2 regions of the Aeromicrobium sp. JP4 genome follow, and region 1 is predicted to be linked to the other one. Evidence: predicted binding sites of a transcription regulator. Region 1 holds the regulator's gene; the other holds the start of a gene.
The links. Region 1 encodes HrcA, which represses chaperone genes, less so after heat shock. Its sites were predicted from a motif close to TTGGCACTCGNNNNNNNCGAGTGCCAA; they were not measured.
Positions count from the first base shown of each region.

Region 2: groL (chaperonin GroEL) is a predicted target of HrcA. The motif match lies at 2,422-2,448, and genes of this name have one in related genera.

Region 1 covers NZ_CM143290.1:1,016,685-1,021,747, forward strand. The annotation lists gene ACY1JX_RS05000 (PhoH family protein) at 1-927, opposite strand, end outside; gene ACY1JX_RS05005 (histidine triad nucleotide-binding protein) at 945-1,289, opposite strand; gene dnaJ (molecular chaperone DnaJ) at 1,311-2,459, opposite strand; gene hrcA (heat-inducible transcriptional repressor HrcA) at 2,497-3,513, opposite strand; gene ACY1JX_RS05020 (hypothetical protein) at 3,627-4,055, shown strand; gene ACY1JX_RS05025 (DUF3097 domain-containing protein) at 4,048-4,881, shown strand; gene ACY1JX_RS05030 (lysylphosphatidylglycerol synthase domain-containing protein) at 4,868-5,063, opposite strand, start outside.
Region 2 covers NZ_CM143290.1:2,460,598-2,465,660, forward strand. The annotation lists gene otsB (trehalose-phosphatase) at 1-308, shown strand, start outside; SAM riboswitch class I at 377-489, shown strand; gene thrC (threonine synthase) at 483-1,763, shown strand; gene ACY1JX_RS12075 (ubiquitin-like small modifier protein 1) at 1,796-2,074, shown strand; gene ACY1JX_RS12080 (cold-shock protein) at 2,174-2,377, shown strand; gene groL (chaperonin GroEL) at 2,482-4,119, shown strand; gene ACY1JX_RS12090 (acyltransferase) at 4,188-4,937, shown strand.

The DNA.
Region 1 (5,063 bases):
CACCAGCTTGTGGCGGACGACGTCGTGGCTGGTCAGGCGGCTGAAGTGCACGTCGCGGACCTCGTCGAGGATCTGCTGCACCACCCGCAGGCCGCTGGTGGCGCCGCCGGGCAGGTCGACCTGGGTGACGTCGCCCGTGACCACCATCTTCGAGCCGAAGCCGAGACGGGTGAGGAACATCTTCATCTGCTCGGCGGTGGTGTTCTGCGCCTCGTCGAGGATGATGAACGCGTCGTTGAGCGTGCGGCCGCGCATGTACGCCAGCGGCGCCACCTCGATGACGCCCGACGTCAGCAGCTTCGGGATCGACTCGGGGTCGAGCATGTCGTGCAGCGCGTCGTACAGCGGGCGCAGGTACGGGTCGATCTTCTCGCTGAGGGTGCCCGGCAGGTAGCCGAGCCGCTCGCCGGCCTCGACGGCCGGGCGGGTCAGGATGATCCGGGTGACCTCCTTGGCCTGGAGGGCCTGGACGGCCTTGGCCATCGCGAGGTAGGTCTTGCCGGTGCCGGCCGGGCCGATACCGAACACGATCGTGTGCTCGTCGATCGCGTCGACGTACTTCTTCTGGTTGAGCGTCTTGGGCCGGATCGTGCGCCCGCGGCTGGACAGGATGTTGAGGCTCAGCACGTCGGCCGGGCGCTCCTGCGTCTCGGTGCGGAGCATGCCGATGCTGCGCTCCACGGTCTCGGCGCTGAGCGCCTGACCCGTGCGCAGGATCGTCACGAGCTCGTCGAGGAGTCGCTCGACCAGGGCGGCCTCGGAGGGCTCGCCCGTGATCGTGACCTCGTTCCCGCGCGCATGGATCTTCGCCTCGAAGGCGGACTCCATGAGGCGCAGGAACTCGTCGGCGGGCCCGAACAGGGAGACCAGGGGCACGGACGCGGGAATCGTCACCGTGTGTCGTGGCTGTGCAGTGTCGTCAGTCATACCCCTCCAGCGTAGCGTCAGGCCAGGAACAGCTTCGAGACGTCGACGCCGGCCAGCACGTGCACGTGCGCGTGGAAGACGGTCTGTCCCGCGTTCTCCCCGGTGTTGAACACCAGGTTGTAGTCCTCGTACCCCTCCTGCGAGGCCACCACACGCGTCTGGGCCAGCAGCTCGGCCGCGACGGCGGGCTCCGCCGAGGCGAGGGACGCCGCGTCGCGCTCGTGCACCTTCGGCACGACGAGCACGTGCACCGGCGCCTTCGGGTTGATGTCCCGGAACGCGATCGTGTGCTCGGACTCGGCGACGACGTCGGCCGGGATCTCGCCCGCGACGATCTTGCAGAAGATGCAGTCAGCAGCCATGCGCCGACTCTAGCGACCGGCTCACTTGAAGGCGTCGCGGATGCGGCCGAAGACGCCGGAGCGCGAGTTGTGACCCACGACCGGGTCGACGTGCTCCTCGCCGCGCGCGGCGGCGAGCCTCTCGAGCAGCTCGCGCTGCTCGGCGTCGAGCTCGCGCGGGGTCTCCACCACGACGTGCACGGTGAGGTCGCCGCGACCCGAGCCGCGCAGGCGCGGGACGCCGAAGCCACGGGCCACCACGGTCTCGCCCGACTGGGTGCCCGGCGGCACCTCGATCGGGACGGAGCGCTCGGCGTCGTCGACCTCGTCGCGCTCCGCGTCGAGGGTGGGCAGGTCGATGCGGGTGCCCAGCGCGGCAGCGGTCATCGGGACCGTGATCTGGCACGCGAGGGCGTCGCCCTGGCGCGTGAAGACGGGGTGGCGGGCCACCTTGACCTCGATGTAGAGGTCGCCGGCCGGGCCACCGCCCGCGCCGACCTCGCCCTCGCCGGCGAGCTGGATCCGGTTCCCGTCGTCGACGCCGGCGGGCACGTTGACCTGCAGGCTGCGGCGCGAGCGGACGCGGCCCTCGCCGTTGCACTCGCGGCAGGGGTCGGGGATGACCGTGCCGTAGCCGTGGCACGTGGGGCACGGACGCGAGGTGCGGATGTCGCCGAGCAGCGAGCGCTGGACGTGGTGGACGTTGCCGTGGCCGTGGCAGGTGCCGCACGTGACCGGCTCGGAGCCCTCGTTCGCGCCGGTGCCGTCGCAGACCTCACAGGTCACCGCGGTGTCGACCTTGATCTCGCGGCTGACGCCGAACGCGGCCTCCGCGAGGGAGATCGACAGGCGCAGCAGCGCATCCTGGCCGCGCTGCACGCGCGGGCGCGGGCCGCGCGAGGACGTCTGGCCGAAGAACGCATCCATGATGTCGTCGAAGCTGAAGCCCTGGCCGAAGCCGCCGCCCATGCCGCCACCGGCGGACAGCGGGTCGCCGCCACGGTCGTAGACGGCGCGCTTCTGCGGGTCGGACAGCACCTCGTAGGCCGTGGTGACCTCCTTGAAGCGCTCGGACGCGTCGGGGGCGTCGTTGACGTCCGGGTGCAGCTGGCGGGCCAGCCGGCGGTACGCCTTCTTCAGCTCCTCCGGGGTCGCCTCGCGGGACACGCCCAGCAGTTCGTAGTAGTCCAAGGTCTCTTTCTCTCTCGCAATTCCTGGGGTGGATCGCTCAGCCGTCGGCGAGGATCCGCCCGACGTAGCGGGCGACGGCGCCGACGGCGGCCATCGTGGCGGGGTAGTCCATGCGCGTCGGTCCCATGGTGCCCAGTTGGGCGAAGCTCTCGCCGTCGGGTCCGTAGTTGCTGGACACGACGGCCGTGCCCGACAGGTCGTCGCGGCCCGTCTCGCGCCCGATCCGCACGTGCGGTCCGACCGTGGCCTCACCGAGCAGGTGCAGCAGCACGACCTGCTCCTCCATCGCCTCCAGCACGGGACGGATCGCGGTGTCGAAGTCAGCGCCGAAGCGCGCGAGGTTCGCCGTGCCGCCGACCGCCACGCGCTCGTCGGAGCGCTCGTTGGAGAACGTGTTCGCCAGGGTCGTGACGATCGAGGTGACGACCGGGCGGTCGTCGGTGGCGAACGTGTCGATCAGCTCGGCCAGCCGCAGCGAGGCCTCGGGCAGCCGCTCGCCCAGCGTGGCGCGGACGATGCGCGACTTGAGGTCGCTCAGCAGGCCCTCGCCGGGGGTCTGCGCGAGCTCGACGATGCGCTGCTCGACGCGGCCGCTGCTGGTGATCACGACGATCAGCACGCGCGAGCCCTCGAGCGCGACGAGCTCCACGTGACGGACGGTGGAGCGCGTGAGCGACGGGTACTGGACGATCGCGACCTGGTTCGTCAGCTGCGCGAGGATCTTCACGCTGCGCATGACGATGTCGTCGACGTCGATGGCGCCCGAGAGGAACGTCTCGATGGCGCGGCGCTCGGCGACCGAGAGCGCCTTGACCTCGGCCAGCCGGTCGACGAACATCCGGTAGCCCTTGTCGGTGGGGATCCGGCCGGCGCTGGTGTGCGGCGCCGTGAGGTAGCCCTCGTCCTCGAGGGCCGCCATGTCGTTGCGGATCGTGGCCGACGAGACGCCGAGGCGGTGACGCTCGACGAGCGCCTTGGAGCCGACGGGCTCCTGCGTGGCGACGTAGTCCTCGACGATGGCTCGCAGGACGTTGAGCCGACGGTCCTCGATCACGCTGTCACCTCCCACGCTGCTGGCACTCGAACCTGACCAGTGCCAGTCTACCGAGGTCGTCGAGGGCGGTGCGCCTGCGCGGAGGCCGCCGGGCGGCATGGCAACCTGTCGGGGTGAGTGAGGTCTCCGTACGCCCCGACGGCGCGATCGAGGTCGCCGACGGCGGCCAGGTGCTCGTGTACACCCCCTACGCCGTGACGGCCGCCGACGGGACCACCGTCGCGCACGAGTCGCGCGGCGGGACGATGGCCGCGGTCTGGGCGAGTGCCGTGGGCGAGGCCTTCGTCGAGGTCAGCCACCTCGGCCACGGCCCGGAGGGCGGCGAGCTGGTCATGGTGGTCACCCGGCCCGGCCACTCCCCCGACGTCGCGCTGGGCGCACTCGTCACCGACGAGATCCCCGCCACCGTGCCCGAGAGCTGGCCCGCGGCGGTCGACCTGGCGATCGGGCTGATCGTGCACGACACCCTCGACAGCGGCACCAAGGACGACGTCGAGGACTTCCACCAGCGACTCCTGGGAGTGTGGTTCGGCCATGGCTGACCGCTACGGCTCCGACGTCCTCTCCGGCGACTGGCGCCGGCCCGCCCGCGGCCGCTCCACCGAGGTGGCTGCCGACACCGGCCTCGTCGTGGAGGAGGCCTCCACGGGCTTCGTCGGCGAGATCATGCGCGTCGAGCGCGACCTCGGCACGGTCCAGCTCGAGGACCGGCGCCTGCGACGCAAGGTCTTCCCGCTCGGCCCCGGCTTCCTCTTGGAGGGCAAGCCGGTCGTGCTGGTCGCCCCCACGCCGAAGGGGAAGGCCGCGCCCACCCGCACCGCCTCGGGCTCGCGGATCGCCGCCGACACCCGGGCGAAGGTCGCGCTGCCCAGCCGGATCTACGTCGAGGGCCGCCACGACGCCGAGCTCGTCGAGAAGGTCTGGGGCGACGACCTGCGCGCCGAGGGCGTGGCCGTGGAGTACCTCAACGGCATCGACGACCTGGCGGCGATCGTCCGCGACTTCTCCCCCGGTCCGAAGCGCCGGCTCGGCGTGCTCGTCGACCACCTGGTGCCCGGATCGAAGGAGCAGCGTCTCGCCGACGAGGTCGCGCACGTGCCGCACCTGCTCGTGGTCGGGCACCCCTACGTCGACGTCTGGCAGTCGATCAAGCCGCAGCGGCTCGGCATGGACGCCTGGCCGACGATCCCGCGGAGCATCGAGTGGAAGCGCGGCATCTGCGCCCACCTGGGCTGGCCGCACGACGACCAGGCCGACATCGCGCGGGCCTGGAAGGCGATCCTCGGCCGGGTCGACTCCTGGACCGACCTCGAGCCCGCGTTCCTGGGCCGGGTCGAGGAGCTCATCGACTTCGTCACCTCGCCCTGAGCAGCTGCAGCTTCCACAGCCCCACGGAGAGCAGCCCCAGCACGAGCGGCCCCGCGATCGTGATCGTGCGCCAGATCACGAAGCCCGCCACGAGCTCGGCCTCGTCCGCGCCGGCCTCGATCGCCAGCAGGGTCGCGACGACGACCGCGTCGAGGATGCCGAGCCCCGAGAAGGGGAACAGC
Region 2 (5,063 bases), 1.4 Mb from region 1:
TGCACCTCGAGCCGGGCCGCCAGGTGATCGAGCTGCGCTCCGCCGGCACCGACAAGGGTCAGACCCTGCGTCGCGTGGTCGGCCGCGTCGAGCCCGGTGCCGTGATCTACGCCGGCGACGACCTCGGTGACCTGCCGGCCTTCGAGGAGGGCATCGCCCTGCGCGAGCAGGGGATGGACGTCACGCTCGTGTGCTCGGCCTCCGACGAGCAGGACGCGCTGCTCGCGCTGGCCGACGTGGTGCTCGACGGCCCCGACGCCGTGGCCGCGTGGCTCGGCGATCTCGCCGACCGGTTCGCGCCCGCCTGACCCTCCGTTTGCCGTCTCGTCATCCGGACGGAGTGGACGTATCGTGAGACGGCCATTTAGTCTGAAGCCACTCATCCCGAGGGGCAGAGGGACACGGCCCGACGAAGCCCCAGCAACCAGCCGATCACCGGCCAGGTGCTAATTCCGTCCGCGGTCGAACGTCGACCCGGAGAGATGAATGGAGTCTTCGTGAGCGTCACGACCCCCGAGACCACCACCCTCCGCGAGGGTGCCTTCGGCCCCGCCACCGCCCTGAAGTGCCGCGAGTGCGGCGCCACGCGCGAGCTCGGTCCCCACTACGCCTGTTACGAGTGCTTCGGTCCGCTGGAGATCGCCTACGACTTCGGCGCGGTGACGCGCGAGCAGATCGAGGCGGGCCCGGCCAACATCTGGCGCTACAAGGCCCTGCTGCCGGTCCCCGACGACATCGAGAGCAGCCCGAACCTCGAGCCCGGCTTCACCCGGCTGCTCGACGCCCGCAACCTCGCCGCCGAGCTCGGCCTGGCGAAGCTGTGGGTCAAGGACGACAGCACCAACCCCACCAACTCCTTCAAGGACCGCGTCGTCGCGTGCGCGCTGAGCGCGGCCCGCGAGTTCGGCAGCAAGGTCTTCGCGTGCCCCTCCACCGGCAACCTCGCCAACGCGGTCGCCGCGGCCGGCGCGCGGGCCGGCATCCGCACGGTCGTGTTCATCCCGAGCAACCTCGAGACGCCCAAGCAGGTGAACTCGGCGATCTTCACCGAGAACCTCGTCGCGGTCGACGGCAACTACGACGACGTCAACAAGCTGGCCAGCGAGATCGCCGGCGAGGAGGACGGGTGGGCGTTCGTCAACGTGAACGTGCGCCCCTTCTACGCCGAGGGCTCCAAGACGCTCGGGTACGAGATCGCCGAGCAGCTCGGCTGGCGCCTGCCCGACCAGATCGTCATCCCCGTCGCCTCCGGCTCGCAGCTGACCAAGGTGCACAAGGCGTTCGGCGAGCTCATCGCGCTCGGCCTGGTCGAGGACAAGCCCTACCGGGTGTTCGGCGCGCAGGCCACGGGCTGCAACCCCGTCGCCACGGCGTACAAGGACGGCGTCGACGCGATCCGGCCCGTGCGGCCCGACACGATCGCCAAGTCGCTCGCGATCGGCAACCCGGCCGACGGCATCTACGTGCTCGACATCGCCCGCTCCACCGGCGGCGGCGTCGAGGAGGTCGACGACGACCAGATCCGCGACGGCATCGTGCTGCTGGCGCGCACCGAGGGCATCTTCACCGAGACCGCGGGCGGCACGACCGTCGCCGTGCTGAAGAAGCTCGTCGAGACCGGTCAGCTCGACCCCGAGCTGGAGACCGTGGTGATCAACACCGGTCACGGCCTCAAGACGCTCGACGCCGTCGCCGGATCCGTCGGCGCCCGCGCCACCATCGCCCCCACCTACGACGCCTTCACCGCGGCCGGCATCGCCTGAGCCGTCCGACCGAACCACCCGAGGAGACCCCCATGGCCGTGTCCGTCCGCATCCCCACGATCCTGCGCAGCTACACGAACGACGAGTCCCAGGTCAGCGCCGAGGGCGACCGCCTCAGCGACGTGCTGGAGTCGCTCGAGACGACCTACCCCGGCATCCGGGCGCGCATCGTCGATGAGGACGGCAAGCTGCGCCGCTTCGTGAACGTCTACGTGGCGGAGGAGGATGTCCGCTTCGCCGACGGCCTCGACACCCGGACCCCCGACGGCACCCAGATCTCGGTCATCCCGGCCGTTGCCGGCGGCTGCTGAGTCCCTCCCCGGCAATCCCGCGTAGGAGGATCGGGGCTGCTGCCGATACGCTGGCTCTGGTCCGGCCGCGGGCCTTTCCGCGCAGAACAAGGTGGTCTCATGGTGCATGGCACCGTCAAGTGGTTCAACTCCGACAAGGGTTACGGCTTCATCGCCGTCGAGGGCCAGGACGACGTCTTCGTCCACTGGTCCAAGATCGCGATCAACGGGTTCAAGACCCTCGAGGACGGCCAGAACGTCGAGCTGGAGGTCGTCGACGGCCCCAAGGGACGTGAGGCCGAGAACGTGCAGCCCCTGCACTAGCGCTTCGGGCGACCTCGGGTGCGGGGTCGCTTGAACGGTGGGGATTAGCACTCGTATAGTGAGAGTGCTAGTTCCACTTCTACTTATGTCGGAGACACGCACCCATGGCCAAGTCCATCGCATTCAACGAAGAAGCCCGGCGCGGGCTCGAGCGGGGCATGAACCAGCTCGCCGACGCCGTCAAGGTCACCCTCGGCCCCAAGGGCCGGAACGTCGTCCTGGAGAAGAAGTGGGGAGCCCCCACGATCACGAACGACGGCGTCTCCATCGCCAAGGAGATCGAGCTCGAGGATCCCTACGAGAAGATCGGTGCCGAGCTCGTCAAGGAGGTCGCCAAGAAGACCGACGACGTCGCGGGTGACGGCACCACCACCGCCACCGTCCTGGCCCAGGCGCTCGTGCGCGAGGGTCTGCGCAACGTCGCCGCCGGCGCCAACCCGATGGGCCTGAAGAAGGGCATCGAGATCGCCGTCGAGGCCATCAGCGAGCAGCTGCTCGCCATGGCGAAGGACGTCGAGACCAAGGAGCAGATCGCCTCCACCGCCTCCATCTCCGCCGCTGACACCACGGTCGGCGAGATCATCGCCGAGGCGATGGACAAGGTCGGCAAGGAAGGCGTCATCACCGTCGAGGAGTCGAACACGTTCGGCCTCGACCTCGAGCTGACCGAGGGCATGCGCTTCGACAAGGGTCACCTGTCGGGCTACATGGTCACCGACCCCGAGCGCATGGAGACCGTGCTCGAGGATCCGTACATCCTGATCGTCAACAGCAAGATCACCACCGTCAAGGACATGGTCCCGGTGCTGGAGAAGGTCATGCAGACCGGCAAGCCGCTGGCCATCATCGCCGAGGACGTCGAGGGCGAGGCGCTGGCCACCCTCATCGTCAACAAGCTGAAGGGCACCTTCAAGTCCGTCGCCATCAAGGCGCCCGGCTTCGGTGACCGTCGCAAGGCGATGCTGACCGACATCGCGATCCTCACCGGTGGCGAGGTCATCAGCGAGGAGGTCGGCCTCAAGCTCGAGAACGCCGACCTGACGCTGCTCGGCACCGCGCGCAAGGTCGTCACGACCAAGGACGAGACCACCATCGTCGAGGGTGGCGGCGACGAGGCCCAGATCCAGGGCCGCGTGGCGCAGATCAAGGCCGAGATCGAGAACAGCGACTCGGACTACGACCGCGAGAAGCTCCAGGAGCGCCTCGCCAAGCTGGCCGGCGGCGTGGCCGTCATCAAGGTCGGCGCGGCCACCGAGGTCGAGCTCAAGGAGCGCAAGCACCGCATCGAGGACGCCGTCCGCAACGCCAAGGCGGCCGTCGAGGAGGGCATCGTCCCCGGCGGCGGTGTCGCGCTCGTCCAGGCCAGCAAGGCCGCGTTCGAGAAGCTCGAGCTCGAGGGTGACGAGGCCACCGGCGCGAACATCGTCCGCGTCGCCACCTCGGCCCCGCTGAAGCAGATCGCCATCAACGCCGGCCTCGAGGGCGGCGTCGTGGCGGAGAAGGTCGCCAACCTCGAGCAGGGCCAGGGCCTCAACGCGGCCACCGGCGAGTACGTCGACATGATCGCGACCGGCATCATCGATCCGGCCAAGGTCACGCGCTCGGCGCTGCAGAACGCCGCGTCGATCGCCGCGCTGTTCCTGACCACCGAGGCCGTCGTGGCCGACAAGCCGGAGCCCGCGGGCGCGGCCGGCGCGCCCGACATGGGCGACATGGGTGGCATGGGCGGCATGGGCTTCTGATCCCAGCTGTTCCACGGGACCCCGGCACCTCACAGGTGCCGGGGTTCCGTGCGTCCGGGGGTGCGAGGATGTCCGGCGTGACCTCCTGGCTCGACCTGTCCCGGACCGACGACGCGATGACGCCCGACCACCGGGACCGGCTCGTGGCCGCCGGCGTGGACCCCGCCCGCCTCGACGCGCTCGACTGGCGGCGGATGGACGGGCCGCTGCCCTCCTGGTGGAACGACCTCGGCAACGCGCTGTACGCGGCGCCCGGGGCGCGGCTGCCCGACCACGTCGTCGCGGCGCTGACCACCTTCTACTTCCAGGACGCGCTGATCGTGGTCGGTGCGCCGATGGACCACCTGACGTCGCTGCTCGTCGGCGGGAACGAGGCGACCGTCTTCCTCGACGAGCGCGTCGTGCTCACGGCGGGGGAGCTGTACTGCGGTCCGGGCTCCTCGATCGTCCTGCACGGGCCCCTCGTGGCCACCCGGTCGCCCGTCGTCGACGCGCGCAACGGCGGCCGTGTCGTGGCCGCGGGCGACCAGCTGTGGGCGGCCGGGGTCTACATCGCCACCGACGACATGCACCGGCTCGAGGACGCGGTCACGGGGGAGCGGATCAACCCCTTCGGCGCCACGATCCGCATCGGTCACCACGTGTGGCTGTGCCGTGAGTCGGTCGTCTCGGGCCACGTCGAGATCGGCGACCACGTCTGCGTCGGTCTGAGGGCCGTCGTGCGGGGTCAGAAAGTGCCTCCGAACGTGGTGGTGGCGGGGTCACCGGGACGTGTGGTGCGTGAGGGAACCACGTGGTCGTTCGACGACGCCCCATGAGCCCAAAAAATCGCCTCTGATGCTGGAAACTTCAAGTTACCCCTGAGGCTTGTGCGCGAATCGATGCGTTCGCCTGCACGGATCGCGACAAACCGCAGTCTGGGGAAATGTGACGTGCGCTACATG